Regions from separate parts of the Mesorhizobium sp. ISC11 genome, predicted to be linked through region 4. Evidence: predicted binding sites of a transcription regulator. Region 4 holds the regulator's gene; each other region holds the start of a gene.
The links. The regulator PhoB, encoded in region 4, activates phosphate uptake and scavenging genes when phosphate is short. The targets are predictions, from matches to a motif close to TGTCATNNANCTGTCAT.
Positions count from the first base shown of each region.

Region 1: phnC (phosphonate ABC transporter ATP-binding protein) is a predicted target of PhoB. The motif match lies at 4,770-4,786, and genes of this name have one in related genera.
Region 2: RPF88_RS12635 (RNA degradosome polyphosphate kinase) is a predicted target of PhoB. The motif match lies at 5,055-5,071, and genes of this name have one in related genera.
Region 3: phnF (phosphonate metabolism transcriptional regulator PhnF) is a predicted target of PhoB. The motif match lies at 2,719-2,735, and genes of this name have one in related genera.

Region 1 covers NZ_JAVSPW010000001.1:5,908,789-5,916,317, forward strand. The annotation lists gene RPF88_RS28570 (sugar phosphate isomerase/epimerase family protein) at 1-294, shown strand, start outside; gene phnE (phosphonate ABC transporter, permease protein PhnE) at 448-1,815, opposite strand; gene phnE (phosphonate ABC transporter, permease protein PhnE) at 1,818-2,774, opposite strand; gene phnD (phosphonate ABC transporter substrate-binding protein) at 2,832-3,740, opposite strand; gene phnC (phosphonate ABC transporter ATP-binding protein) at 3,833-4,690, opposite strand; gene RPF88_RS28595 (DapH/DapD/GlmU-related protein) at 5,065-5,682, opposite strand; gene phnL (phosphonate C-P lyase system protein PhnL) at 5,679-6,386, opposite strand; gene phnK (phosphonate C-P lyase system protein PhnK) at 6,595-7,371, opposite strand; gene RPF88_RS28610 (alpha-D-ribose 1-methylphosphonate 5-phosphate C-P-lyase PhnJ) at 7,368-7,529, opposite strand, start outside.
Region 2 covers NZ_JAVSPW010000001.1:2,523,032-2,530,560, reverse strand. The annotation lists gene RPF88_RS12665 (amino acid ABC transporter permease) at 1-628, shown strand, start outside; gene RPF88_RS12660 (amino acid ABC transporter permease) at 638-1,795, shown strand; gene RPF88_RS12655 (amino acid ABC transporter ATP-binding protein) at 1,881-2,630, shown strand; gene RPF88_RS12650 (TIGR02117 family protein) at 2,742-3,410, shown strand; gene RPF88_RS12645 (FAD-dependent monooxygenase) at 3,485-4,726, opposite strand; gene RPF88_RS12640 (zinc-finger domain-containing protein) at 4,746-4,991, opposite strand; gene RPF88_RS12635 (RNA degradosome polyphosphate kinase) at 5,203-7,404, shown strand; gene ppx (exopolyphosphatase) at 7,404-7,529, shown strand, end outside.
Region 3 covers NZ_JAVSPW010000001.1:5,917,332-5,924,860, forward strand. The annotation lists gene RPF88_RS28615 (hypothetical protein) at 1-41, opposite strand, end outside; gene fosX (FosX/FosE/FosI family fosfomycin resistance hydrolase) at 38-457, opposite strand; gene RPF88_RS28625 (carbon-phosphorus lyase complex subunit PhnI) at 454-1,566, opposite strand; gene phnH (phosphonate C-P lyase system protein PhnH) at 1,568-2,179, opposite strand; gene phnG (phosphonate C-P lyase system protein PhnG) at 2,179-2,640, opposite strand; gene phnF (phosphonate metabolism transcriptional regulator PhnF) at 2,789-3,538, shown strand; gene RPF88_RS28645 (zinc-binding alcohol dehydrogenase family protein) at 3,616-4,635, opposite strand; gene RPF88_RS28650 (ABC transporter permease) at 4,702-5,667, opposite strand; gene RPF88_RS28655 (sugar ABC transporter ATP-binding protein) at 5,664-7,217, opposite strand; gene RPF88_RS28660 (ABC transporter substrate-binding protein) at 7,401-7,529, opposite strand, start outside.
Region 4 covers NZ_JAVSPW010000001.1:5,644,573-5,652,101, reverse strand. The annotation lists gene xylF (D-xylose ABC transporter substrate-binding protein) at 28-1,068, opposite strand; gene RPF88_RS27310 (ROK family protein) at 1,339-2,586, shown strand; gene phoB (phosphate regulon transcriptional regulator PhoB) at 2,603-3,292, opposite strand; gene phoU (phosphate signaling complex protein PhoU) at 3,309-4,016, opposite strand; gene pstB (phosphate ABC transporter ATP-binding protein PstB) at 4,043-4,861, opposite strand; gene pstA (phosphate ABC transporter permease PstA) at 4,879-6,195, opposite strand; gene pstC (phosphate ABC transporter permease subunit PstC) at 6,192-7,529, opposite strand, start outside.

The DNA of each region.
Region 1 (7,529 bases), 260 kb from region 4:
GAGGAGGCCGACCCGATCGGCGCCTACACGAAACACCGCAGGAATGTCGTGCATATCCATATTTCGGAGAATGATCGCGGCGTGCCGGGGCGCGGCAACATCCCCTGGGCCGAAACGTTTTCCGCCATCCGCAAGAGCGGCTATGACGACTGGCTGACGATCGAGGCGTTCGGCCGCTCACTCAAGGATTTGGCGGCGGCGACCAAGGTGTGGCGGGATTTTTCAGAGACCCCGGAAGCGGTCTATCGGGAGGGGTATAGGCAGATCAAGAGCGGGTGGAAGAAGGCGGCTTAGGCGCCCTGGCCCATTTTCTATTTGCGTTCGCGGCGGTTGCCAGGTGGTTCCCCCACTCCGTCTCGGCTTCGCCGAGCCACCAGCGAAGCTCGACGGAGTGGGGGTCGATCCTTTGGCGCCGGTCGAGACGACTTGCGCGTCTGCATCACAAGCCTACCCCTGCTCAGCCTGGATCCTGTTGTAGTCGTGGATGGTCCGGCTCAGCCGGCGGCGCAGGAAGTTGGAGATGTTGTCGAAGATGAAGACGACGGCCAGGATCAGCAGCACCATGTAGAAGACGTTGGCCCAGTTTGAGTTGGTGCGCATCGCTTCCCACAGTTTCAGGCCGATGCCGCCGGCGCCGACAGCGCCGATGATGGTGGCGCCGCGGGTGTTGGATTCCCACTGATAGAGCGTCTGGCTGATGAACACCGGCACCACTTCCGGCAGCACGCCGTAGCGCTGCACCAGGAGGCCGTTGGCTCCGGTCGAGGTAATCCCCTCGCGCGGCCTGTCGTCGATGTTCTCCAGCGCCTCGGAATAGGTTTTGCCGAGCGTGCCGACCTCTGTGAAGAAGATCGCCGCACTGCCAGCCAGCGGTCCCGGCCCGAAGGCGCGGGTGAAGAACAGCGCCCAGATCAGCATGTCGATGGAGCGCATGAAATCGAAGAAGCGCTTGAGCACCTGGTTGACCAGCCGGCTGGGCGTGATGTTGCGGGCGGCGAAGAAGGCCAGCGGGAAGGCGACGATGCCGCCCAGCATGGTGCCGAGAAAGGCCATGACGATGGTCTGCAGGAGCTTCGTCCAGACATCGCCATGCTGCCACTGGGCGTTGTTCCAGATGTTGTCGCCGGCCAGCGCCAGATTTGACGTGCCCGGTTTCAGTTCCGGTCCGGAGACGATCAGCGAGGCGACTTCGCTCGCCGACTTGCCGAAGAAAGGCGAGCGCGTGTCGAAGACGAAGTTTGCCCAGCCTAGAAACCGCTTGCGTATCCTGACGCGGTCAACGGCGACGCGGGCCTCGCCGGCAAAGCCCATGTCGGCGACCACCTCATCCTCATGCGCGGTGATCCAGCCGGGAGCCGGTCCCGAAATCAGCGGCTTGCCGGTGCCGAGCGCGACCGCGACAGTCTCACCGTTGGCAATTATCGTCGCTTGCGTCTTGGTGAAGGTGATCGACTTGGCGGTGCCGTCGATCAGGATCGTCACCGAACCATCGGCATTGGTCTTGACCCAGTCCGGATCCGGGTTCGGGCCGAGCACCGAGAAGCGTGGATATTTGGCAGTGATCTGCGGCTCATCGAGGCGGAAGATCGGCTGCACGTCGTAGCTGATCCACTGGGTCAGGAACAGCGGCAGGCGCTCCCAGTGCGATTCTCGCATGACCTGCGGCAGGTTGAAGAACCACAAGGCGTACAGCAGGTAGAGAAAGATGCCGCCAAGCAGCATCAGCGGCCCGAAGCGCTTGTGGAACGGCCGCTGGAACACCTGCGGGAAGCGCTCTTCGATCGACTGGATCTGATCGGCGGTCATGGTGGCCATGGTCAAGCGCTCATCACGAAAGCCTGCTCGCCGACCAGCTTGCGGCGCAGCCAGGCGGAGAACTGGTCGACGATGAAGATCGTCGTGAACAGGAGCAGCACGAGGGCTATCGTCTTGGCGCCGAAGCCGCGCGAGATCGACAGCTTCAACTCCTCGCCGATACCGCCGCCGCCGACCGCGCCCATGATGGTGGAAATGCGGACATTTATCTCAACACGCAGCAGCGTGTAGGACATGAAGTTGGGCAGCACCTGCGGCAGGCCGGCGAAGCGAACCCGCTCGAACCAGTTGGCGCCGACGGCCCTCAGGCCTTCCTCGGCGCGCATGTCGATGTTCTCGTTGATCTCGTAGAACAGCTTGCCCAGCGCGCCGATCGAATGCAGGCCGATGGCGATGATGGCAGCGATCGGGCCGATCGAGACGATGGCGGCGAACAGGCCGGCGATGACGATCTCGGGAAAGGCGCGCAGCAGTTCCATGAGGCGCTTGACGATCAGCCGCAGCACCGGATGCGGCGTCAAATTGCGCGCCGCGATGAAGGAGAACGGCACGGCGAAGACGAAGCCGATGAAGGTCGAGACCAGCGCCACGTTGAGCGTTGTCAGCATCAGCTCGAAATATTCGGGGATGTAGAAGCTGCCCCAGACATAGGAGCGGCCAAGCGGAAAATTGAATTCCTGGGTGCCGGTGTCATGCGGAGAAGCGATGTCGAACATCGCCCGCCAGACATCGTTCCAATCCTTGGGGACGAGCCAGCTCAGGAAATCCAGCAAATGCGGCAACCGGTCGAAGAAATGCCCGGCATTGGCCTCGTCGGCGAACCACATGGTGCTGCCGAGCGCGGTGATGAGCAGGCCGACACCGATGGCGGTGTAGAGCCGGCGCAAGGACGTCTGGCGACGCCAGGCGTCGGCCATCTGATGAGTGGCGCCGGAAGGGGCTGTCACGGAAAGGGTCATGATCGGACATGCAAGAAGGGCGGCGTTTTCTCGACGCCGCCCTTCCTGATTTCGCCGTTAGCCGCCGATGGCTGCCTTACGGGCTTCGACGATGACGTTGTAGAAGTCCGCCTTAACCGGGACGTAGCCGGTAAAGTCGCCGCCCTCGACGCCTTCGAAGCAAGCCTTGTCCTTCTTCGGCAACTGCGTGAAGAAGTCGGCGAGCTTGGCGGTCATTTCGTCGCCGAGCGCGGTGCGCACGACCAGCGGGCCGTTCGGGATCAGACCCGAGCGCCAGACTTCGACGAAGTCGTTGGGGTCGACGGCGCCCTTGGCGACTTCCTTGTGGAAGGTGCCGGAGGTGTAGCCGTCCTTGAAGTCGCCGATGCCGGAAGAATCGTCCACCGCCACGTCGACCTTGCCGTCACGCACGGCCAGGACGTTGTTCTCGTGACCGCCGTTGAACTGGGTCGAGGCGAAGAAGGTTTCGTTCGAAGCACCGGTATCCTTCGGGATCTGGGTCAGCGGGATCAGGTAGCCGGAGGTAGAATCCGGATCGGCGTAGCCGAGCTTCTTGCCCTTGGCCGACTTGATGTCGGTGATGCCGGAGGATTTCAGCGCCAGGCCGATCGAATAATAGCCTGTGGCGCCGTCGGTCTGCTGGGTGGTGAGGATCGGGGTGACCGCCTTCGGGTCCTTGAGAGCGACGCTGGCGTAGCCGGAAGCGCCGAGTTCGGCGAAGTCGAGCGTGCCGCCGAGCAGGCCCTGGATGACGCCGTCATAGTCGGCGGCGGGGAACAGCGAGACCTTTTCGAAGCCGAATTCGGCCTTCAGATGGTCGGCGAGGCACTGGTAGTTGCGCAGCCGGTCGGTTTCGTTTTCGCCGCCGAGAATGCCGACGCGAAATTCCTTCATGTCGGCGGCATGGGCCATGCTGGTCGCCATGGCGAGCACCGAAACGGCGCCAAAGACCATCTTCCTGAACATTGGATATTTCTCCTGTAGGTTCCGGCCCCGCGCCGGCAGCGTTATCGATTTTGACAGGTGCCCTTGACGTGGGCTGGCGATCCCAACCGCTCTCAATATCCCGGGAATGCGGGCTCGAGCGGTCCGGCGGATGCGGCGATCTTTCGGCTGAAGGCAACGCTGGTCGAGGTGATGGCCTCGGAGATTTCCTGGCCATTGCTGTCGGCGCCGTAGACGAGGCGCACCGCCTCGCGGTTGAGCTCTTCCGGCGGGCCGTCGAAGACGACCTTGCCGGCAGCCATGCCGATGATGCGGTTGCAGTAGGTGCGGGCGGTGTCCAGCGTGTGCAGATTGGTGACGACGGTGATGCCTTCGCGCAAATTGATGTCCTGCAGCGAATCCATCACCACCTTGGCGTTGAGCGGGTCGAGCGAGGCGATCGGCTCGTCGGCGAGGATCACTCTGGGCTGCTGCATCATGGCACGAGCGATGGCGACGCGCTGCTGCTGGCCGCCCGACAAGGTGCCGGCGGGTTGCAGGGCGGTGCGGGCGATGTCGAGCCGCTCGAGTGCCGCGACCGCCTCGGCGCATTCGGCGCGGGAGAACATGCCGAACAGGTTGGTGATGGTCGAGCGGTGGTTCAGCTTGCCGAGCAGCACATTGGTCAGCACGTCGAGGCGCGGCACCAGGTTGAACTGCTGGAAGATCATGGCGCAGTCGCGCTGCCAGCGCCGCATCGGCGAGCCGCTCAGCTTCGAGACCTCGGCGCCGTCAAAAAAAATCGACCCCTGGCTGGGATCGATGAGACGGTTGATCATGCGAAGGAGGGTCGATTTGCCGGCGCCCGAACGGCCGATGACGCCAACCATCTGACCCTGCGGGATCGCGATGTTGATGTCGCTGACGGCAGTGTTCTTGCCAAATCGTCGGGTGACACCGCGGATTTCGAGCGTGGCAGAATTTGCTGGCATGGGGGCAGGTTCCAGTCCGGGACCATTGATCGTCAGGCATTCGCCTAGCGCAGCCACATGAACCTGCCGTGTCGCGTTGATGTCAGTTTTGTTACGCTCCACAGGCCGGAGTCTGCGGCCGGCCCAGGATCAGCAGTCGAAGGTGATGTGGAATGCAGGCCTGGCGAGCTGGCGCCGGTGGCCAGACGGCACCACTTGATGCGCATATACTCGCCCGTCGCGCGCCGGCGATGGCGAGGCCGTCCTTCAGGCGTTCCAGACAAGGGCCGTCATGGCGTCGATGCCGGTGTCGAGAGGCACGTCATGCGGATAGCAGGGGCGGGGGCGGTTTGCCCCCGCTGCCCAGCGTCAGTGACAGCCCGTTCCTGGCGTCGCTATCCGCCATATTTCTCCAAGAACGCCTCGGCCTCGAGCTCCCGGAAGTCATCCAACGCGGCCCGCAGCCTTGCATGGTCCCAGTCCCACCAGGCCAGCGCCTGGTAGCGTTCGGCCGTGCGGCGATCGAAGCGCTCGCGGATCGGCTTTGCCGGCACGCCGGCGACGATCGTATAGGGCGCTACATCTTTCGAGACGACAGCGCCGGCGCCGACCGCGGCGCCATCGCCGATGGTGACGCCGGGCAGGATGGTCGAGCCGTGACCGAGCCAGGTGTCGTGGCCGATGGTGACCCGCTTGGCGCGGCGCTGGGCGAAAAATTCTGTCTCGTGCTCGGCATCGTCCCAGTAATCGGAGGCGCGATAGGTGAAATGGTGCAGCGTCGGCCGCCAGGTCGGGTGGTTGGTGGCGTTGATGCGCACGCTGGCCGCGATGTTGGCGAACTTGCCGATCGTCGCGCACCAGACGGCGCAGTCCTGCATCATGTAGGAATAGTCGCCGAGTTCGCTTTCCGAGACCCGGCTGCGGTCGGCGATCTCGGTCCAACGGCCGAGCGTCGAGTTCTGCACCTCCGCCGTCGGATGGATCAACGGCGTCTCGGATAATTTCCTGGTCATGCGGCGATTTTTCCGGGCGCGAAAGCGGTGACGTCGATGATGCGGTCGGCAACCGCCTCGCGCACGTCGTGGTCGTGGAAGATGCCGAGCAGGGCGACATCAGCCGCCTTCTTGGCGGCGATGAGTTCGATCACGACATCGCGGTTCCTGGCATCGAGCGAGGCTGTCGGCTCGTCGAGCAGCAGGATCGGGTGCTCGGTGATGAAGCCGCGTGCGATGTTGACGCGCTGCTGCTCGCCGCCGGAGAAGGTCGCAGGCGGCAAAGCCCAGAGTTTCTCCGGCAGGTTGAGCTGCGCCAGCAAGGCGCGTGCCTTGCCGCGGGCAATCTCGCGATCCTCGCCGCGCTCGACCAGCGGTTCGGCGACGACGTCGAGCGCCGAGACGCGCGGCACGGTGCGCAGGAACTGGCTGACATAGCCGATCGTTTGCCGGCGTATGGCCAGCACGGTGCGCGGGCTGGCGGTGGCGAGGTCGATCAGCCCATCACCATGCGTGACGATGATCTGGCCTTCGTCGACGGCGTAGTTGCCGTAGAGCATCTTCAGGATCGAGCTCTTGCCGGCACCGGAAGGACCGCCGAGCACGGTGCATTCGCCAGCCCTGATCGAGAACGAGACACCGGCGACAACAGGCAGTTTGATGCCGTCGCGCAGGTGCATGGTGAAACTCTTGGCGACATCGGAGACAACGAGGGGGGTTGCCATCAGAAGGCCCTCCAATTGTCGTTCGTTTGCGGGCCAACGCCCCCCTCTGCCTTGCCAGGCATCTCCCCCTCAAGGGGGGAGATCGGCGGCTTTCTCGTTGCGCTTGTTCTGCAACGTTGGAGAGTGGCGAAACCGAGGACGATAGCCAATCTCCCCCCTTGAGGGGGAGATGGCCGGCAGGCCAGAGGGGGGTGCCTTGGCGCCATCGTCAAACCTGCAGAATCGAGGAAACAAGCAATTGCGTGTAGGGCGCGCGGGGATCGTCGAGCACGCGGTCGGTGAGGCCGCTTTCGACGACGCGGCCGTCCTTCATCACCATCATGCGCTGCGACAAGAGCCGCGCCACGGCAAGGTCGTGGGTGACGACGATGGCCGCCAGACCGAGATCGGTGACCAGACCACGCAGCAGGTCGAGCAGGCGGGCTTGCACCGAGACATCGAGGCCGCCTGTTGGCTCATCCATGAACACCAGGCGCGGCCCGGTGACGAGGTTGCGGGCAATCTGCAGGCGCTGGCGCATGCCGCCGGAAAAGGCGCGGGGCTCGTCGTCGATGCGGTCCTCGTCGATCTCGACGCGCGACAGCCAGTCGACGGCGGTGGCGCGGATCCTGCCGTAGTGACGGTCGCCGACCGCCATCAGCCGCTCGCCGACATTGGCGCCCGCCGACACCGTCATGCGCAGGCCGTCGGCGGGGTTCTGATGGACAAAACCCCAGTCGGTGCGCATCAGGAAGCGGCGCTCGGCCTCGCTCATGCGGTAGAGCTCGCGGAACTGGCCGTCGCGCATGCGGTAGCTGGCGGTGCCGGAGCTCGGTAGCAGCCGGGTCGACAGGCAGTTGAGCAGCGTCGTCTTGCCGGAGCCGGATTCGCCGACGACAGCCAGGACTTCGCCCGGCCACAGGTGGAAGGAGACGTTGTCGCAGCCGACGCGCGAACCGTAGAATTTAGAAAGTGCTGCGACATGCAGCAGCGGTTCGTCGGTCATTGCGCCGGCTCCATTTTTTCCGAGGCAGGATGGGTTTCCGAGGCAGGATGGGTTCCCGAGGCAAGATGGTTTTCCGGGGCAAGATGGCCGCGATAGCCGTCCGCTCGCCGCTTCTCGCAATGGTCCGTGTCGGAGCAGACGAACATGTGGCCGCCATG
Region 2 (7,529 bases), 3.1 Mb from region 4:
GATTTTCGTCGCCCTGCTCGTCGGCATCGCCATGGCGTGGTTCGTCGCGCGCAAGGCGCGGCAACGGCAGATGGCGACCGGCCAGCAATTTCCGGTGTTTTGGACATCCGCGGCGCTGATCGTCGGGCTGCCGCTGCTCGCCTATGCGCTGAGCGGCTTTCCCCTGAGCTTCGATTACCCCAAGCAGTCGACTTTCAACCTGACCGGCGGCTTTCAGGTCCGGCCGGAGTTCCTGTCGCTTTATCTGGCGCTGTCCTGCTATACCGCCGCCTTCATCGCCGAGATCGTGCGTGCCGGCATCAGGGGTGTCAGCGCGGGCCAGACGGAAGCCGCCGGAGCGTTGGGATTGCGTTCCGGATCGATCCTGCGGCTGGTCGTCGTGCCGCAGGCCATGCGCATCGTCATTCCGCCGCTGACCAGCCAGTATCTCAACCTGACCAAGAACTCGTCGCTGGCCATCGCCATCGGCTATCCGGACCTGACGGCGACCGCCGGGACAGTGCTGAACCAGACCGGCCAGGCCGTCGAGGGCGTGGTGATCATGATGGTGATCTATCTCGCCATCAGCCTTCTGACCTCGCTTGTGATGAACTGGTTCAACGCCAAGATGGCGCTGGTGGAGAGGTGAGGTAAGGACATGCAAGAACATGATATGTCCTGGGTGCGCACCGAAATGGTGCTGGCGCAGCCGGCGCCCGCCAGCGTCACCGGCCTCGGCGCATGGGTGCGCAAGAACCTGATCGCGTCTACCGGCGACACCATTTTGACAATCGTCGGCATCGCCCTGGTGGCGATGATCCTGCCGCAAATCATCAATTGGGCGTTCATCAACGCCGTGTGGACGGGGCCGGACCGGACCGTATGCGCCACGGTGGCGCAAGGCGGCATCCAGCCGGATGGCTGGACCGGCGCCTGCTGGGCTTTCGTCAATGCCAAGTTCGGCCAGTTCATGCTCGGCCGCTATCCCATCGAGGAGCGCTGGCGGCCGATCCTGGTCGCCATCCTGTTCGTGGCGCTGCTGGTGCCGATGCTGATGCCGAAGGTGCCACGCAAAGGGCTGAATGCGGTTCTGCTGTTCTTCGTGCTGCCGATCGTCGCCTTCGTCCTGCTGGTCGGCGGCATGTTCGGCCTGCCGCATGTCGAGACCTCGCTTTGGGGCGGGCTCTTGGTAACGCTCAGCCTGTCCTTCGTCGGCATTGCCGTGTCGCTGCCGCTCGGCATCGTGCTGGCGCTCGGCCGCCGTTCCAAGATGCCGATCATCAAGACGCTGTGCGTCGTCTTCATCGAGACGGTGCGCGGCATCCCGCTGATCACCGTGCTGTTCTTCGCCAGCGTCATGCTGCCGCTGTTCCTGCCGGAGGGCGTTTCGTTCGACAAGTTCCTGCGCGCTTTGATCGGCGTGTCGCTGTTTGCCGCCGCCTATATGGCCGAAGTGGTGCGCGGCGGCCTGCAGGCGATCCCCAAGGGCCAATATGAAGGTGCCGATTCGCTCGGCCTCGGCTATTGGCAGAAGATGTATTTCATCGTCATGCCGCAGGCGCTCAAATTGGTCATCCCGGGCATCGTCAACACCTTCATCGGCATGTTCAAGGACACCAGCCTGGTCATCATCATCTCGATGTTCGACCTGCTCGGCATCGTCAAACAGAATTTTTCCGATGCAAACTGGGCAACCGCGCAGACGGCGAGGTCCGGCCTGATCTTCGCCGCCTTCGTCTTCTGGCTGTTCTGCTTCGGCATGTCGCGCTATTCAATGTACACCGAACGCCGGCTCGACACCGGCCACAAACGCTAAACATAAACAAAAGAACAAGGGGATCCCTCTCATGGCCACCGAAAATGCCGTCAGCGCCGAAGAGATCAAGGTCAACGCCGCCAAGATGCAGATTTCGACGACCGATGTCGCCATCGACATCATCGCCATGCACAAATGGTATGGCGAGTTCCATGTGCTGAAGGACATCAACCTGAAAGTGATGCGCGGCGAGCGCATCGTCATCTGCGGCCCCTCCGGCTCCGGCAAATCGACCATGATCCGCTGCATCAACCGCCTGGAGGAGCACCAGAAGGGCAAGATCATCGTCGACGGTAAGGAATTGACCAACGATCTCAAGAAGATCGACGAGGTGCGCCGCGAGGTCGGCATGGTGTTCCAGCACTTCAACCTGTTCCCGCATCTGACCATCCTGGAGAACTGCACGCTGGCGCCGATCTGGGTGCGCAAGACGCCGAAGAAGCAGGCCGAGGAAATCGCCATGCATTTCCTCAAGCGCGTCAAGATCCCGGAACAGGCCAACAAATATCCCGGCCAGCTTTCCGGCGGCCAGCAGCAGCGTGTGGCGATTGCCCGCTCGCTGTGCATGAACCCGCGCATCATGCTGTTCGACGAGCCGACCTCGGCGCTTGATCCGGAGATGATCAAGGAAGTGCTGGAGACCATGGTTGGCCTTGCCGAAGAAGGCATGACCATGCTGTGCGTCACCCACGAGATGGGTTTTGCCCGCAAGGTCGCCAACCGGGTGATCTTCATGGACCAGGGCCAGATCGTCGAGCAGAACACGCCGGCCGAGTTCTTCGACCACCCGCGCCATGAGCGCACGAAGCTGTTCCTGTCGCAGATCCTGCACTAGGCTTTCGATGTTTGCGAGGAGCCCGGCTGAAACACTGCCGGGCTCTTTTGCGTATGGCATAACAGGCGACCGTTCCTGTCGCGCTGGAGCGCTTTTGCAGAGCCGCTTTTCATGAAGAGACTGGGACGTTTTCTAGGCCTTCTGTTGATTGTCGTCGCTCTCGCCGTGACGACGGGCACCCTCGTGCCGCGGCCGCTGTGGCCGGCGGCCGCCGCCATGCCCGCCGCGACGCGCCACATCCTGGTGCTGAACAATCCGATCCACACCGATATCGCCATCCCGGTCGACGATGCCGTGCGCCAGCGTTTCCACTTCCTGGTCGACGCCGGCATACCGGCCGACAGGCCGGAGGTCCGCTACATCGTCTTCGGCTGGGGCGGTCGCGCCTTCTACCTGGAGACGCCGACATGGTCCGAGCTGAAGGCGGTACCGGTGATGAAGGCACTGACCCTCGACGCGTCGGTCATGCATGTCGATGTCGCCGGTGACATCCTCGAACCGCCCCCTGACATCGCGGGGTTCGACATCACAGAGGACCGGTTCGCGGCGTTGCTCGATTTCATCGATGCGAGTTTCCAGCGCGGACCGGAAGGCCCGATCCTCGTTCCGGACGCGGCCTATTCCAGGTTCGACGGCTTCTACGAAGCCAACGGCCATTTCAACGCACTGATCGGCTGCAACACCTGGACGGCGGCCGCCTTGCGCACCGCAGGCCTGCGCACCGGCTGGTGGAACCCGCTGCCTGTATCGCTCGGGCTATCGATGCGGCTGTATAATTAGCGTGGGCATTCCGCGAATTGGCGAGTGTCGCGTTCCTTCACACCCCCCTCTGTCCCGCCAACCTTTCGCAGGTTTCAGCTTTCGTCAGCCTCCGGTGCCCGCCAGCCATAGAGCCAGTCCAAATCCGCCGCGAGTTTTTCCGACGAGCGCATTTTCAGGAACACGTTGCGCGCAATCGCCACCGGCCCTGCGGCATGCCAGGCCAGCCGGTTGACAGCGCCGCGTCGGGCGACCTGCGCGACACGCGGCCGCCGTGACTGTTCCCAAACCGCAAGCGCGGCCAGCGGGTTCGTAGGGGAGGCGTAGACGGCGTCGGCAAGCGTCGCTGCATCCTCGATCGCCATGGCCGCACCTTGCGCCGCGAATGGGGTCATCGCATGCGCGGCGTCGCCGATCAGCGCCATGCCGTTCGGTGTTGTCCAGGGCTGTTGCGGGTCGACAGTGTGGATCGGCCACGCGGTCCACGGGCCGGCCTGCTCGACCAGACGGGCAAGTTCTGCCGCAGTGCCGGCAAGAGCTCGGGTCAGGATCCCGGCGTCGGCGTTGCCGGACCAGCCCTCGGCAATGCGGTCGCCCCTGGTGAAGGCCGCGAGATTGAAGGCCGCACCCTTGCTGACGGGATAGGCCACCATATGGAAGCCGGGATGCAGGAAGGTGGTGACGCAGTCCCTGGCGCCGATGGCGGCAAAGCTCTGCCCCGCGGCGCTATCGGCTGCGATGGTCGCGCGCCAGGCCAGTTCGCCGGAGAAATGGTTTCTTGGCGAAGCCGACCCCTTGGCCGAGTCGACAAGTGGGCGCACCGATGACCAGACGCCATCGGCCCCGACCAGCAGGAAGCCCTCCGCCTCGATGGTCTTGCCGTCGATCTCGGCCGTCGCCGTGATGCCATGCGGGCCGGAGGCAACGTCGCCGATGCGCGCGCCGGTGGTGAGATGGATATCCGGCACCTCGGCAACGCGCGCGGTCAATGCGCTCTGCAGATCGGCCCTGTGCGCGACGAGATAGGGTGCTTGCCAGCGGGTTTCGGCGGCTTGCCCCAGCGGCACGCGCGCCAGTTCGCGCAAGGTCGCGGCCTTCTTCAACACCACGGCTTGCGGCCGCACCGCTGCCGGCAGCAGCCGGTCGAGCACGCCAAGCTGGCGAAGGATGCGCGTCGCGTTTGGAGAGAGCTGGATGCCGGCGCCGGCAGCTTCCAGGCGCTGCGCCTGTTCGAACACCCGAACCGCGTAGCCGCGCGAGGCGAATGCAAGGGCTGCGGTCAATCCGGCGACACCGGCCCCGGCGACGACAATTTGCCGGGAACGCGTGTCGTTCATCGGGCTGGTCGCGAAAGTCTCAGGCGGCCTGTTCGATGTAGATGCATCCGGCCGGCAGCGTTTCCGTCGCCTTCAGCTTCGGCGAATAGCGGTAGAGCGTCGAGCAATAGGGACAGACTTTTTCATTGTCGTCGCCCATGTCCAGAAACACATGCGGGTGGTCGAAAGGCGGATTGGCGCCCGTGCACATGAATTCCTTCACGCCGATGTCGATTGCCGGATAGCCCGCATCGTTCTGAAAATGGGGAATGGAACCGCCTGCCATCGTCGTCTCCTTAACGCAGTCTCGTCTGCATCTGGATCATATCAGGCCTCTTTGCAAGTTCGATGAAATCAAACTGTCGCAAAAGCCTGTCAGAGGATAAGTTAAGCCGGTTAACCCATGGCCCGAAAACCGATTTCGGTTTCCGGGAGGGACCATGGGTCGCTAGAGTGACTGGCTAGCCGGCTTGAGCGGGTGTGGAAGAGCGGGAATCATGAACGAACTGAAGCCGGTGCAGAACGAATTCGTGGATGTCGAGGTGGCTCGCCCGGAAGGCGGCAACCCGGACCGGTTTGTCAACCGCGAGTTTTCCTGGCTGCAGTTCAACCGGCGCGTTCTCGAGGAGTCGCTGAACCTCAATCATCCGCTGCTGGAGCGCGTCCGCTTCCTGTCGATCTCGGCCGCCAATCTCGACGAGTTCTTCATGGTCCGAGTCGCCGGTCTTGCCGGCCAGGTGCGCGAGGGCATCACGCTGAAGAGCCCCGACGGCCGCACCCCCGAACAGCAGCTCGAACAGCTGCTGCGTGAGGTCGAGCGGCTGCAGGAAGACCAGCAGAAGAGCCTTTCGGCGCTCACCGTGCTGCTCAACAAGGAAGGCATCGAGAGCATCACCCGCGATGCGCTGACCAAGGACGAGAAAATCTGGCTGGAAGACCATTTCCAGGAACAGGTTTTCCCGGTGCTGACCCCGCTGTCGATCGACCCGGCGCATCCGTTCCCGTTCATCCCCAATCTCGGCTTCTCGATGGCGCTGCAATTGCGCCATCGCAAGAATGGCGAGGAGATGAGCGCGCTGCTGCGCCTGCCGGTGGCGCTGAAGCGCTTCATCCGTCTGCCGGACCGCAAGCATCATGTCCGCTTCATCCCGCTGGAAGAGGCTGTCGGCCTCTATATCGGCAAGCTCTTCCCCGGCTACGAGGTCAAGGGCTCCGGCACGTTCCGCATCATCCGTGACAGCGATATCGAGGTCGAGGAGGAGTCCGAGGACCTCGTGCGCCTGTTCGAAACGGCGCTGAAGCGGCGTCGGCGCGGATCGGTGATCCGCATCGAATTCGACAGGCTGATGCCTGGCGAATTGCGCGATTTCGTCGCCGGCGAGCTTGGCGTGTCGTCCAGCCGCATCAGCGTCTTGACCGGTCCATTGGCGCTCAGCCAGATTTCCGAGATCGTCGCCGTTCCCCGCGACGACCTGAAATTCACGCCCTACAATCCGCGTTTTCCCGAGCGCATCCGCGAGCATGGCGGCGATTGTTTCGCCGCCATCCGCGAGAAGGACATCGTCGTCCATCACCCTTACGAATCCTTCGATGTGGTGGTGCAGTTCCTGCGCCAGGCAATGGCCGATCCGGAGGTGGTGGCGATCAAGCAGACGCTTTACCGCACCTCCAACGACAGCCCGATCGTGCGCGCGCTGGTCGACGCGGCCGAGGCCGGCAAGTCGGTCACCGCGCTGGTCGAGCTCAAGGCGCGTTTCGACGAGGAAGCCAACATCCGCTGGGCGCGCGACCTGGAGCGGGCCGGCGTGCAGGTGGTGTTCGGATTTCTCGAACTGAAGACACATGCGAAAATGTCGCTGGTGGTGCGGCGCGAGGACGGCAAGCTGCGCAATTACGTGCACCTCGGCACCGGCAACTACCATCCGGTCACCGCACGCATCTACACCGACCTGTCCTTCTTCACCACAGATCCGACGATTGCCCGCGATGTCGCCCAGCTGTTCAATTTCATCACCGGCTATGCCGAGCCGACGGACGAAATGCGGTTGGCGATCTCGCCGTTCACGCTGAGAAGCCGCATCCTGAAGCACATTGCCGACGAGATTGCCTACGCGGTGCAAGGCAAACCGGCGCGCATCTGGATGAAGATGAACGCCCTCGTCGATCCGATCATCATCGACGCGCTCTACGATGCCAGCCGCGCCGGCGTCGAGATCGACCTTGTCGTGCGCGGCATCTGCTGCCTGCGGCCGCAGGTTCCGGGCCTGTCGGAAAACATCCGCGTAAAATCGATCGTCGGCCGTTTTCTCGAGCACAGCCGCATCTATTGTTTCGGCAATGGTTTCGGCCTGCCGTCGGACGAGGCGATCGTCTACATCTCCTCGGCCGACCTGATGCCGCGCAATCTCGACCGCCGCGTCGAAACCATGGTGCCGATCACCAATCCAACTGTGCATGAACAGATCCTTGGCCAGATCATGCTGGGCAACATTATGGACAATCAGCAAAGTTTCGACGTATTGGCTGATGGAACCTCCCGGCGCGTCGTGCTGGAGGAGGGCGAGGAACCGTTCAACGCGCAGGAATATTTCATGACCAATCCGAGCCTGTCGGGACGGGGTGACGCGCTGAAGTCGCATGCGCCCAAGCGCATCGCGCAGTTCAAGCGCCGCAAGAAGAACGCTGCAGCGTCCGGCTGATGCTGTCTGATTCTCAGGGCCGGCTGCAGGACCGCCGACCGCTGTCCATCATCGACATCGGATCGAACTCGATCCGTCTCGTCGTCTATGAGGGGCTGGCGCGCTCGCCGACCATGCTGTTCAAC
Region 3 (7,529 bases), 270 kb from region 4:
ACGATGGCGGCGGCCATGGTGGCGTCGGGCACTAAATTCATTCCGCAGCCTCCGATCCCCTGGCATAGCGCGCCAGCCGCTCATTGAGCGTGCCGGTGTGCAGTTCGAACATGTGGTTGTCCTCGTCGTAGAAATAGATCGAGCGGCCTTCACCCTCGACGCGCGGGCGCGGCGGGCGCATGTCGAGGCCGAGCCTGCCGATGCGCTCGGCATAGCGGTCGAAATCGGCGTCATCGATCTTGAAGGCGATGTGGTTGTAGCTGCGCTCCGGCAAGGGTTCACCCTCCATGATGGCGACCCAGATGTCACCGATCAGGAAGAATTTTTCGGGCGACAGCGAGAACTGCCTGGCGTCGCTGACATAGACTTCGCGTGCGTCGAATACGCCCTCGAGGATTTCGGTCATCCGCTCGAGATCGCGGACGATGAAGGTCATGTGGGAAAGGCCCTCGATCATTCCGCGGCCTCCCGCTTCTCTTCGACCTTCACGGGGTTTTCGCGCGCGTCATATTCGGTGCGCATGCGGCGTACGAGATCGAGTTCTGCCTGGAAGTCGACATAGTGCGGCAGCTTCAGATGCTCGACGAAGCCGGTCGCCTGGACATTGTCGGAATGCGAGATGACGAACTCCTCGTCCTGGGCCGCGGCGACGACATCCTCGCCGAGCTCTTTCGTGCGCAGCGCCCGGTCGCAGAGTGCCACGGCCATCGCCTTGCGTTCGCTCTGGCCGAAGACCAGGCCGTAGCCGCGGGTGAATTGCGGCGGCGCCTTGGCCGAGCCTTTGAACTGGTTGACCATCTGGCATTCGGTGACCCGGACAGTGCCGAGCGGCACCGCGAAGGGCAGTTCGGGCACGTCGAGCTCCAGCTCGACTTCGCCGATGCGGATCTCGCCGACGAAGGGGTGGTTGCGGGCATAGCCGCGCTGGGTGGAATAGCCGAGCGCCAGCAGGAATCCTTCATCGCCGCGTGACAGCGCCTGCAGGCGGATGTCGCGCGCCATCGGGAATTCGAGCGGCTCGCGGGTGATGTCGCCGGGGACATGGTCCTGCGGCATGTCGCCATCCGGTTCGATCAAGCCTTCGCGGGCGAGGATCGCCGAGACGCGTGGCATGGCTTGCGCTTCCGTCTCGCGCAGCAAGGGCTCGGCGACATCGGCGCCGGCGGCAAGCTCGGGATCGAGCAGCCGGTGGGTGTAGTCGAAGGTAGGTCCGAGCAACTGCCCGCCGGGCAGATCCTTGTAGGTCGCCGACACGCGCCGCTCGACCAGCATATTGGCGGTGTCGATGGGCCTGGAGTAGCCGAAGCGCGGCAGCGTGGTGCGGTAGGCGCGCACCAGGAAGATCGCCTCGATCATGTCGCCGCGCGCCTGGACGATGGCGAGCGCGGCCAGTTCACGATCATAGAGCGAGCCTTCGCTCATCACCCGGTCGACGCCGAGCGCCAGCTGCTCGACGATCTGGTCGAGACGAAGGGCGGGCACCGAACGGTCGCCACGCCGGCGGTCGGCCAGCAGGCTGTGGGCGTTGGCGATTGCCGCTTCGCCACCTTTTACCGCGACATACATCTTACGCCTCCATCGTCTTGATGCGCGTCGTGCGCGGCAGGCAGGCGATGCCGCCTGATGTGGCGAGGATGATGTCGACGCCGCGCGGAAAGCGCTTGATATTCTGCTTCCACTGCTCGACGAAATGGCGTGGCATCTGCGCCGGCGCGATCGTGGCGCTGGTTTCGATGCCGGGACCTTCGAGCAATAGCGGCGTGCCGGAGACCAGATCGCTGACCTGCAGGATCAGCGTCGTCGAGCGGTCGGGATAATCCTGCGTGCCCTGCGAAAAGCCATCGAGCGCCATCATCTCGGCAGGTGCTGCGATCAAGGCGAAATGCGCATCGGCCGGTGTGTTGGCCAATGGCGCGCCGGTATGGAACCCAAGCCACGATCTGATCGCGGTGGAGGCCTGCAAAGCCGGGTCGAGCCAGAGCGGCGTGTCATTGTCGCACAGCGCCAGTGCGATGGCGCCGGCGGTAGCCGAGAGCGGCACCGGCGGGCGGGCGAAGGCCGGCAGCGGTTGCACGCTGCCCGGCCGAGCCATTGCGTCCATCACGGCGCGGAACACGGTCTGGGCGTTGAAGACCGGATCGGCGAACCCGCCCTCGATCGATTGCGCTGCAATGTCCATCAGTCTTCTCCGCGAACCATGGTGAAGAAATCGACCTTCGTTGCCGCCGTCTCGGCGCGGCGTTTTTCGTGCGCCAAGGTCAGAGCCGACCGCAGAGGCGCTATCAGTCCGGTCTCGACCTCATTGCGGCGGGCAGGGTCCTGCCATAGGGCGTCGGCGATAGCCGCCAGCTTCGCCTTCTGCTTGTCGCGGCCAAGCGCATAGCAATGGCCGACCTGTCCGGTGGGTAGCCTGACCGTGGCGCGGGTGACGGTCGCCTCGCCGACATTGAAAGGGGCGCCGCCGCCGCCGATGCGGCCGCGCAGGGTGACAAGGCCGGTTTCGGGGCCGCGCAACAGCTCGGCGTCCGAAGGCAGTCCGGCCTCATTCCAGAGCCGTACGATGTCATCGCCGCTGGATTGCGTAAGGGTTGCCATGGCGGCTTTGCGCTCGGCCTGGTCGCGGGCTTCCTGTCCTCGCATCAGCAGCATTCCTCTTTGTTAATTTGTCTATTGATGTAGACAACTATACAAATTATATCTATTATCTAACGCGTGTCCATGACGGGTGGATGACAGCGATAGAAGACTGGGCGCTGGAAGACTGGGCGCTGGAAGGTTGGGGGCAATGATGGTCGGGCGGCTGTTAGCGGACAGCATCGAGCGGCGCAGTGGCGTTTCGCTGTGGCGGCAGATCGCCGACAAGATCCTGCATGCGATCGCCATCGGCGATTTCACGGAGAATGCAGCGCTGCCGCCGGAGGTGGCGCTGGCAGAACGCTATGGCGTCAACCGTCACACGGTGCGCAACGCCATATCAGCCCTTGTAAGGGAAGGCGTGCTGCGGGCCGAGCAGGGGCGCGGCACCTTCGTACTGTCGCGCAAGCGGCTGTCCTATCCGATCGGGGCGCGCACACGGTTTTCGACAGGGCTGCAAGGGCAAACGACGGAACGGCACATCGTCCTGCTCGCCTCGTCGGTCGAGCCGGCCAGCCAGCGCGTCGCCGAGGGACTGGGTCTTCCCAAGGGAGCCGATGTGATCCGGTTGGAAACGCGCGGCGAAGCCGACGGACGGCCGGTGTCGCGCGCTGCCGGCTGGTTCGAGGCCCGGCGCTTTGCCGGCATCGATGCCGCGATGGCGGAAACAGGCTCGATCACCGCATCGCTGGCGCGGTTCGGCATAGACGACTATCTCAGGCAATCGACCGTGCTGTCGGCGCGCCATGCCGATGCGGCGGACCTTGCCGACCTCGACCTGCAGCCGGGCGCCATCGTGCTGGTCACGGTTGCCGTCAACGTCACGCCGGACGGCCAGCCGATCCAGTTTTCCGAGTCGCGCTTTCCGGCCGAACGGGTGGAGCTGAAGCTGTCGGCGCTGTAGGGAGTGCCCGGCCCAGCTCGGCCGCATTCACTTGCCAGCGGCGGCGCATTTGAGGACCGGCTTCGCCGCCTGCCATGTTATAACCCCACCTCGATCACAGCCTTGATCAGGCCGGATTTCTCATGCGCCCAACGAGCCAGATCGCGCGGCGTGGCGGCGAGTGTGGTGCGGTGTGTGACGAGCTTGGCCAGTGGTACGGCCCCGTTGCGGATCGAGGCGGCGACATGGTCGAAGTCGGCGCGCAGCGCGTTGCGGCTGCCGATCAGCGTCATCTCGCGCTTGTGGAATTCCGGATCGGAAAAGCTGATGTCGTCCTTGACGACGGAGACCAGCACCAGCGTTCCGCCATGCGCGACATGGGCGAAGGCCGACTGCACCGACTGGGTGTTGCCGGTGGCGTCGAAGACGACATCGAAGCCTTCGCCTGATGTCGCTTCCCTGACCAGATCGGGCACCGCGCCGCGCGAGCCGTCTAGGGTCTGGAAACCAAGCTCGTTTCCAGCGAAGGCGAGCCTTTCACTGCTCATGTCGAGCAGTGTCACGTCCAGCCCGGCGATGCGGGCGAAGATGGCGGTGCCGAGCCCGATCGGGCCGGCGCCGATGACCAGCGTGCGGGCGCCGGGGTCGGCGCGGGCGCGCCGCACGGCATGCGCGCCGATGGCCAGGAACTCGACGGCAGCGGCGTCGGCCAGCGACAGGCCGTTGGCCGGATAGAGATTTTGCGCCGGCACCAGGATGCGTTCGCACATGGCGCCGTCGCGATGCACGCCAAGCACCTCGATCCTGACACAGCAATTAGGCTTGCCGCGCCGGCAGGCGATGCACTTGCCGCAGGAAAGATAGGGATTGACGACGACGGGCTCACCAACGGCCAGTTCGACGCCTTCGCCGGTCTCCATCACGGTACCCGAGACCTCATGACCCATGATGCGGGGATAGGCGAGGAACGGGTGCTTGCCCTCGAAAATGTGGTAGTCGGTGCCGCAGATGCCGACATGGCTGACCGCCACCAGCGCCCAGCCGGGAGGCGGTGCCTCGGGTGCGGGCCGGTCTTCAAAGACAAGATCGCCGGGCGAACGGCAGAGGACGGCTTTCATGCGCTAATCCAGTCATGAAATCGCCGGCCCGTTGGTGTGGCGGACCGGCGGTTGATTGCGGGGTCGCTACTTGCCGCGGCGGCGCAGGCCGTCGAAGTAGACGATGATGATGATCAGCGCGCCGGTGATGATGCGCTGCCAGAACGAGTTGACGTTGAGCAGGTTGGCGCCGTTGTTGATGGTGGCCAGGATGAAGGCGCCGAGCAGCGGCCCATGCACCGAGCCGACGGCGCCGAACAGCGAGGTGCCGCCGATGACCGACGACGCGATCGCCTGCAGTTCCCAGCCCTCGGCCTGCGTCGGGTTGCCGATGCCGATGCGGGCGGCCAGCAGCACCCCGACGAAGGCGGCGCACAGGCCCGACAGCGTGTAGGCCATGTAGATGGTGCGCTGGACATTGACGCCGGACAGGCGCGAGGCTTCGGCGTTGGAGCCGACCGAAAACAGGTATCTGCCCCAGCGGCTGTGGTGCAGGAAGATATAGGCCGGAATGCCGACTAGGATCACCATCCAGAACAGGTTGGGGATGCCGATGAAGGAATTGCGCGAGAAGGCGGTGAAGGTGTCGCTGTTGATGTTGATCGAATTGCCGTTGGTCATCAAAAGGCCGATGCCGCGCAGCGAGGTCAACGTCGCCAGCGTGATGATGAAGGGCGGCAGGCCCATCTTGACGATACCGAAGCCGTGGAACATGCCGATGGCGACACCGACCAGCAGCGTCACCAGAATGGCGAGCCAGATGGGGAAGCCGGCATTGATCATCATGGCCACGACCACGGTGGCGAAGCCGACCACGGCGCCGACCGACAGATCGATGCCGCCGGTGATGATGACGAAGGTCTGGCCGACCGCCATGATGGCGATCATCGAGCCCTGGCGCAGGAGATTGGCTATGTTGTTGGCCGAGGCGAAGCTCGTCGTCGTCACGGAGAGGAGGATCCAGAGCAGAACCAGCAGCGCCAATAGCGTCAGCCCGAACAGGACATTATAGTTGCGCTTCGGTTTTTCGACGGCGATCGCCTCGGTGCTCATATCTGTCCTCCCAGCTTTTCTTGTTTCTCGGCGAGCGCCTGAGTGAGAATATCCTCGTGGCTGGCGGCGTGAAAACCGTGCGTCGCCACCAGTTTGCCGCGCCGGAACACATGCAGCGTATCGGCGAGTTCATAGACTTCCGGCAGATAGGACGAGATCAGGATGATGCCGGCGCCCTTTGACAAAAGCGCGCCGAACAGGCGGTAGATCTCGGCCTTGGTGCCGACATCGACGCCGACGGTCGGTTCGTCGAAGATGAACAGCTTGGCGCCGTGCGCTAGCCATTTGCCGATGACGATCTTCTGCTGGTTGCCGCCCGACAGGCTGGATGCCAGCGCGCCACGTGTCGGTGTCTTGATGCGCAGATCGGCGATCTGGCGATCGGCCTGCGTCTTCTCCTGCGTGCTCGAAATCAGCAGATTGTTCGAGATGCGCTTGTAGATCGGCAGGTTGAGGTTGAAGCCGACCGGCAGGTTGAGGCAGAGGCCCTGGTCGCGGCGGCTCTCCGGCGCCAGCGCCATGCCGAGCTTAATCGCGTCATGTTCGGAATTGACCTGTACCTCCTTGCCTTCCCAGAGGATCTGGCCGGCGGATTTGCGGTGGCGGCCGTAGAGCGTGGTGACGAACTCGCTGCGTCCGGCGCCGATCAGCCCATAGAGTCCGACGATCTCGCCGGCGCGGACCGTCATCGAGACATTTTCGAAGCCCTTGCCGGACAGGTTTTTCGCCTCGATGATGGCGGCGCCCGGCGTGAAATGCTCCTTGTGATAGACCTGCTCGATCGAGCGGTTGATCATCATCTTGACCAGTTCGGCATCGTTGGTCTCTGCGATGTTGCGGGTGCCGACCAGCGTGCCGTCGCGCAGCACGGATACCCGGTCGGCGAGTTCGAACACTTCCTCCATGCGGTGGCTGATGTAGATGATCGTCACGCCTTCGCCCTTCAGACGGCGGATCAGCGTGAAGAGCTGGTCGGCTTCCTTGCGGGTGAGGTAGGCGGTCGGCTCGTCGAAGATCAGGAATTTGGTGCCGCGCACGGTGGCGCGGGCGGCGGCTATCAGCTGCTGCTGGCCGATGGTCAGGTCGCCGAGCGTGACATGCGCCGGCAGATCGAAGCCGAGGTCGTCGATGATCGTCTGCGCCTGCCTGACCATGGCGCGCTGCTGCAGGATGCCGAAGCGCGAATTCTCCTCGCCGAGGAACATGTTGGCGGCGACCGTCAGGTGACGGCACAGCACGACTTCCTGGTGCACGGCATTGATGCCGAGCGCCATCGCCTCGTGCGGCGTCGCCAGGGCGGCCGGCTGGCCCTCCCAGACAATCTCTCCGGAGGTGCGCGGCATGACGCCGGTCAGAAGCTTGATGAGCGTGGATTTGCCGGCGCCGTTTTCGCCGACGATGGCGTGGATCTCACCGGACTTGAAGGCGAGGTCGACCGGTTTCAGCGCGTGGGTGCCGGGATAGCGCTTCTCCAGCCCACGCAATTCGAGGATAGTCCGCCCCTGTTCCAGAACGGGTGCGGGATGCAGTTCCTGCGCCGTCGAAATCATGACAATCCTCCCAGATTGGCCTCCCGGATTGGCTTCCCAGGCTGGCCTCACGATTGGCACGCGGCGAGGCAGGGATATGCCTCGAAAACAGCCTGGCTCAGGCGTGCGGATTGCCAAGCCGTTTGTGCGGCAGTTTGTGTCTCCGGGGCGAGGTGCCCCGGAGACGATTGCGGATGCGACGGCTCAGAGCTTCGGATTGAGCAGCGCGTCGATCTTGGGGTCTTTCATGTTGTCCTTGGTCACCAGGTTGGCGCCGGTGTCGACATTGGCTTCGACCTTCTCGCCCTTGGAGGCGGCGAGCGCGGTCTTGAT
Region 4 (7,529 bases):
CGTTCAGATATTTCGAAGTGGTCCGGATCAGTTACAGGCCGCGACGGTGCCGGCAGCGACACCCGCGCAGACTTCGTCCTTCTTGATCCAGCCAGCGTCGATGACGACGTTGAGATTGTCCTTGGTGATGGCAACCGGGGTCAGGAACAGCGACTTGACGGTGTTGCCGCCCGGCGTCGTGAAGTCCTTGGCGCCGGCGATGTCGCTTGTCTTCTTGCCGTCGGCCAGTTGCGAGGCGATCTCGGCGGCATTCTTGCCGAGCTCGCGCGCGTCCTTCCACACCGACACGGTTTGCGTGCCGAGGGCGATGCGGTTCAGCGCGGCGTGGTCGCCGTCCTGCCCCGAGACCGGCACGGTGCCGGCCAAGCCTTGAGCCGTCAGCGCCGCGACGACGCCACCGGCAGTGCCGTCATTGGCCGCGACCACCGCGTCGACCTTGTTGTCGTTGGCGGTCAGGAACTGTTCCATGTTCTTCTGGGCATTGGCGGGCAGCCAGCCATCCGTGTAGGCTTCGCCGACATTCTTGATCTTGCCGCTGTCGATGGCTTCCTTGAGCACTTCCATCGAGCCCGAGAACAGGAAGTCGGCATTGGGATCGGCACCGGAGCCCTTGATGAAGACGTAGTTGCCTTCCGGCTTGACCTTGAACACTTCGCGGGCCTGCATACGGCCGACTTCCTTGTTGTCGAAGGTGAGGTAGAAAACGTCCTTGTTCTCGATCAACCGGTCATAGCCGACGACCGGAATGCCTTCGTCCAGCGCCTTCTGCACGGCCGGGCCGATGGCCGAAGCATCCTGCGCCAGGATGATCAGGGAATTGGCGCCCTGCGAGATCAGGCTTTCGACGTCGGTAAGCTGCTTGCCGGGATTGGACTGCGCATCGGCGGAGATGTACTTGTCGCCGGCGGCCTCGATCGCCGTCTTCATGGCGGCCTCGTCGGTCTTCCAGCGTTCCTCCTGGAAGTTGGACCACGAAACGCCGACGACCTTGTCCTTCGCCTGCGCGACAGACGCGAGCGTCAGCGACATGGCGGCACCCGCCAGGATGGCGGCTGTGAATCTTTTCATATTATCCTCCCTGCGCCGCGTATGGCGCGACCAAACTGGCCCGAGGGCCGGCACAGAGGCCCTATTTTTTCGAGCCTCGAAAAAATACTGGGCCAACGCCCGAACGCTGTCAACATCGATTCTGATGGATTTTGATGTCGTCTCGAATTTTTTTTCGGGCCTCGGAATAAATAAATGACACGGCGCGCGGCTTCTGCCAGTATTTGACCGCGTCACCGACAGCGTTCCAGGGCAGGAAGAACCGCGGCGACCGGGAGGATATGAAAGAGCATGTCGGTCGGAATCCGCCACGACGATTTGCGCCGCCGCAACCGCGCGATGGTGATCGCCGCGGTGCGCCGCGCCGGACAGCCGTCGCGCACCGAGATCGCCGCAACCACAAGCCTCAGCCATTCGACGATCTCGGCGATCTCATCCGACCTGATCGTCGAAGGCATCCTGACCGAAAGCAAGCCGAGCGAGGCCGGCTCGCTCAAACGCGGCCGTCCGCAGGTCGGCCTCAGCCTCAATCCGGAAGCGGCCGCGGTAATGACCGTGGTGCTGTCGCTGAACTTCCTCTCGGTCGCCGTCATCGACTATGCCGGCCAGGTAATATCCGAGGAACAGCGTCGGCTCGACACGCTGACGATGTCGCGCGACTCGCTGATCGGTGAGTGCACGGCAATCGTGCGGCGCCGCCTGGAAGATCCCGACCTGGACGTGCGCAGCATCGCTCGTATCGCGCTGGCCGTCCAGGGCATCACCGACACCCGTGCCCGCGCCATGCTGTGGTCGCCGATCACGCCGCACACCGACATCGCCTTCGCCGACATATTCGAAGAGGAGTTCGGCATCCCCGCCATTATGGAGAACGACTGCAACATGATGGCGGTGGCGCTGCGCTGGCGCGACCCCGATCGTTACCGCGACGATTTCATCGCCATCCTCCTGTCGCACGGCATCGGCATGGGGCTGGTGCTGAAGGGCGAATTGTTCACCGGCACCCATTCCTCGGGCGGCGAATTCGGCCACATGATCCATCGGCCGAACGGCGCGCTGTGTCGCTGCGGACGGCGCGGCTGCGTCGAAGCCTATGCCGGCAATTATGCCATCTGGCGCAACGCGCGGCAGATGGGCGAGGATGCAGAGCCCGTCGCCGATGTCAGCGACGCCGACATGCGCGCCCTGGCTGCCGCCGCCCGCGAAAGGGACGGGCCCGAACGGGAAGCCTATCGCAAGGCCGGCGAAGCGCTCGGCTACGGCCTCGGCAGCCTGTTTGCGCTGATCGATCCGGCGCCGGTCGCCATGGTCGGCGTCAGCGCCGCCGCCTTCGACCTGATCGAGCCGGCATTGCGGCAAGCGATTGCCCAGACCGCCGGCGGTCAGCATTCCAAGTCGATTTCCTTCGACACCGAGCCGAACGAACTGCCGCTGATCCGCGAAGGCTGCGCCATGCGGGCGCTGATCTTCGTCGATCAGGAGATTTTTGCGCCGGGCGTGCAGGCGAGATCCGGTCTCGGCGGCAAGAACGTGGCGTGAGTTCAAACGAGGGAGTTCAGTCCTCGCGAATGGCGTAACCCGCCCCACGGATGGTGCGAATGACATCGGGCATGCGGCCGTTGTTGACCGCCTTGCGCAGCCGGCCGACATGCACATCGACCGTGCGTTCGTCGATGTAGATCGTCTCGCCCCAGACATTGTCGAGCAGTTGGCTGCGCGAGAACACGCGGCCTGGATGGCGCATCATGAATTCAAGCAGGCGGAATTCCGTCGGCCCGAGCCGGATTTCGCTCTTCTTGCGATAGACGCGGTGCGACTCGCGATCGAGCACGATATCGCCGACCTTGAGCACGCTGGACAGCACTTCCGGCTTGGCCCGGCGCAGCAGCGCCTTGACCCTGGCCATGAACTCCGGCGTCGAGAAAGGCTTGACCAGATAGTCGTCGGCACCGGTCGAGAGGCCGCGCACGCGGTCGCTTTCCTCGCCTCGCGCGGTCAGCATGATGATCGGCAGCCGCTCGGTCTCGGGACGCATCCTTAGCCGGCGGCAGAGTTCGATACCGGAAACCGCAGGCACCATCCAGTCGAGCACCAGAAGGTCTGGAACGTTCTCCTGCAGCCGGATTTCGGCCTCGTCGCCGCGCGTCACCACCTCGACCTGGTAACCTTCGGATTCGAGATTGTAGCGGAGCAGCACGCCTAGCGGCTCCTCATCCTCCACCACCATGATGCGTGGCGCGATCATCGGCTGGTCACCCCTGTCATGCCGCTGGCGCGGACATTGCCGTCTCGTCCTGCTTCGGACGGTTGGCTGGCAACTGCGTGCCGGTCAAAACATAATAGGCATTTTCGGCGATGTTGGTCACGTGGTCGCCGATCCGCTCGAGGTTCTTGGCGCAAAACAACAGGTGCGTGCACGCCGTGATGTTGCGCGGATCTTCCATCATGTAGGTCAGAAGTTCGCGGAACACCGATGTGTATTTGACGTCGATGCGTTCATCATTGTTTCTGAGCGTGGCAAGCGCTGCCGCGTCAGCGGCGGCATACTCGTCGACGACCCCCTGCACCTGGATCAGCACCAGCTGCGCCATTGCGTCGATCGAATGCGAAAGGTCGTGCGGCGTGACGCTCAGCCCGACAGTGCCGACGCGCTTGGCGATGTTCTTGGCAAGGTCACCGATGCGCTCGAGGTCGCCGGCCATGCGGATCGAACCGACCACCGCACGCAGATCGTTGGCCATCGGCTGGCGCTTGGCGATCAGCGTGATGGCACGATCGTCCAGCTCGCGCTGGCGTGCATCCATGATGGCGTCGTCGGAAACCACCCGCTGCGCCAGCGCATTGTCCGAATTGAGCAAAGCCCTGGTCGAGCCACCGACCATCGAGCGGGCGAGATCGCCCATGTCGCGGATCAGCTGGCTGATCTGCTCCAGATCCTCATCGAAAGATGCGACGGTATGTTCACCCATGATCTTCGTCCCTCATATGCCAGAGATCAGCCGAACCGGCCGGTGATGTAGTCCTGGGTGCGTTTGTCGTCGGGGGTGGTGAACATCTTGTCGGTGGCGCCCTCCTCGACCAGATAGCCAAGATGGAACATCGCGGTGCGCTGCGACACGCGCGCTGCCTGCTGCATCGAATGGGTGACGATGACGATCGTATAGTTCTGACGCAGTTCGTCGATCAGTTCCTCGACGCGAGCGGTGGCGATCGGGTCGAGCGCCGAACACGGTTCGTCCATCAGGATCACCTCGGGCGACACGGCGATGGCGCGTGCAATGCACAGGCGCTGCTGCTGGCCACCGGAAAGACCCGTGCCAGGTTCCTGCAAACGGTCCTTGACCTCGTTCCAGATCGCCGCCTTCTTCAGGCTGGACTCGACGATCTGATCCATGTCGGCCTTGCGCTTGGCCAATCCGTGGATGCGCGGCCCATAGGCGACGTTCTCGTAGATCGACTTTGGGAACGGATTGGGTTTCTGGAACACCATGCCGACGCGCGCCCTGAGTTCGACGACATCGATGTTCTTGTCGTAGATGTCCTCTTCGTCGAGCGTGATCTTGCCGGTTACCCGTGCTGAATCGATGGTGTCGTTCATGCGATTGAGGCAGCGCAGGAAGGTGGACTTGCCGCAGCCGGAGGGGCCGATCAGCGCCGTCACCTGGTTCAGGCGGACGTCGAGATCGACGTCGAACAGCGCCTGCTTCTCGCCGTAGAACACGCCGACCTTGTCGCCGCGCATTTTGATCACTTCGTTCGACTTCATCTTGTCGCCCACTGCGTTTTCAAGGGACTGTTCGGTCATGATGTTCATACCAAAATGCCTTTTTTCTACCAGCGCCGCTCGAACCGACGCCGAAGCACGATCGCGGTGATGTTCATGGCCATGAGGAAGACGAGCAGGATGATGATGGCGCCGGACATGCGCTCGACGAAGGCGCGTTCGGCCTCGTTCGCCCACATATAGATCTGCACCGGCAGCGCGGTAGCCGGATCGAAAGGCGTCGTCGGTGGATCGGCGACGAAGGCGACCATGCCGATCAACAGCAGCGGCGCGGTTTCGCCGAGCGCGCGCGCAAGACCGATGATGGTGCCGGTGAGGATGCCGGGCGCGGCAAGCGGCAGGATGTGCTGGAACACCATCTGCATCTTGGAGGCGCCAAGACCGAGAGCTGCCGAGCGGATCGACGGCGGCACCGCGGCAAGCGCGGCGCGCGTCGCGATGATGATCGTCGGCAGCGTCATCAGCGTCAGCACCAGGCCACCGACGAAAGCGGCGGAGCGCGGCATGCCCAGGAAATTGATAAACACCGCGAGGCCGAGCAAGCCGAAGACGATTGACGGCACTGCGGCCAGATTGTTGATGTTGACCTCGATAAGGTCGGTGAAACGGTTCTTCTTGGCGAATTCCTCCAGATAGATGGAGGCGGCGACGCCGATCGGCAGCGCGAGCAGCAGCACGATCACCATCATATAAAACGAGCCGATGATCGCCACGCCCATGCCCGAGGTTTCCGGGCGGCTGGAGGCGCCGTAGGTGAACAGGCCGCTGTTGAAGTGCTCGGCCATCGCGCCCTCGGCCTTGAGCTTGTTCATCCAGGTGATCTGCTGGTCCGAGACCTTGCGTCGCGCTTCCTCGACACTGAGGTCGATCTGGCCCTTGAAAGCCGAGTCGAGATTGGCGGCGGCGAGGATGTTGACGTCGCGTGTCGTGCCGATCACCGAGGGATCGGCGGCAACGATGTCGCGCAACTGGACGCGGGCGCCTTCCGAAAGGAAGCCCTTGAGCTTCTGGATCATCGGCTTGTCATCAGGAGAAATGCCGAGCTTGGCCACCAGCGCGTTTTCTGCGAGCTTGGGATAATTCGCCTTGATCAGAACGCTCGGATCGGTTGCGCGCTTGCCGGAAGGATCGATCACCTTCTCGTCGAACGTGATCGGCAGCGATACCGTCGTCTGCCAGAAGGCGGTGTAGCCTTTCGAGACGATGGTGATCAGCATGATTGCCAGGAACGCCAGGCCTACGGAAATCGCCACGACGCCATAGATGCGGAAACGGCGTTCGGCGGCGTAACGGGCCTTCAGGCCGATGTCGCGGCGCGGATGGGCCGCCGGCCTGACCATCGTATCCATGGGAATGTCGGTCATTCGTACTGCTCCCGATATTTGCGCACGATGTAGAGCGCGACGATGTTCATCACCAGCGTCAGCGTGAACAGCGTCAGCCCGAGCGCGAAGGCGACCAGCGTCTGCGGCGAATTGAACTCGAGGTCGCCGGTGAGCTGGTTGACGATCTTGACGGTGATGGTCGTCATCGCCTCGAACGGGTTGATGGTGAGGTTGGCGGCGACGCCCGCCGCCAGCACGACAATCATCGTTTCGCCGATGGCGCGCGAGGCAGTCAGCAGGATGGCGCCGACGATGCCGGGCAGTGCAGCCGGCAGGATCACCCGCTTGATCGTCTCGGAGCGGGTCGCGCCGAGGCCGAGCGACCCGTCGCGCATGGCGCGCGGTACCGCGGTTATGATGTCGTCTGAGAGAGAGGAGACGACCGGGATCAGCATGACGCCCATGACCAGGCCAGCGGTGAAGATGCTCTGGCCCTGGATGAACGGCGAGCCGCCGGTCAGCGCCGCGGACAGGTCGCGCAGGAACGGCCCAAGCGTGACGACGGCGAAGATGCCGTAGACGATGGTCGGTATGCCGGCCAGCAGTTCAAGCGCCGGCTTGACCACCGAGCGCACCCTGGGCGTTGCGTATTCGGCCATGTAGACAGCCGACATCAGCCCGACCGGCACCGCAACCAGCAGCGCGACGGCGGCGATATAGAGCGTGCCGGCAAGAAGCGGGATCAGGCCGAACTGGCCCTGGCTGCCGCCCGAACCGGCAGCGGCAAAACGCGGATCCCAGACCGTGCCGAAGAAGAAACTCATCGGCGAGACGCTCTCGAAGAAGGTGATCGTCTGGAACAGCATCGAAAGCACGATGCCGACGGTGGTCAGGATGGCGATGGTGGAGGCGGCAAGCAGCCCCCACAGCATCAGCCGCTCGACATTGTTGCGCGCCCTGGCGCGCGGCTCGATCTGCCTGAGCGCATAGAAGGCGCCGGCGATCGAGGAAGCGAGAATGACAATGGCACCGAACAGGCCGAGCCGGTCCTGGACCTTGTTCGCCTCGACAGCGATCGGGATCATGTAATCCTGTGTGTCGCTCGCCAGTGCCACGCCCTTGGCGGCGAGCAGCGGCTGCAACTCGGCAAAGCTGGCAGGCATTGCGGCCAGTGTGCCAGCATCGAGTTTGCGCAGGCCCCTGGCGAGGCTCTTTACCAGGCTGACATCCAGTGCCTCGCTGGCAACCTTGCTGTCGACGGTACGCTCGGGCAAGGCAGCGTGGATGTGCCGGTCAAGATAGACCGAAGAACCGACGGCCCAGACGGCAAGCAGCAAAAGAGCAGGCAGGACGGCGAGCAGGAAGGCCCACCA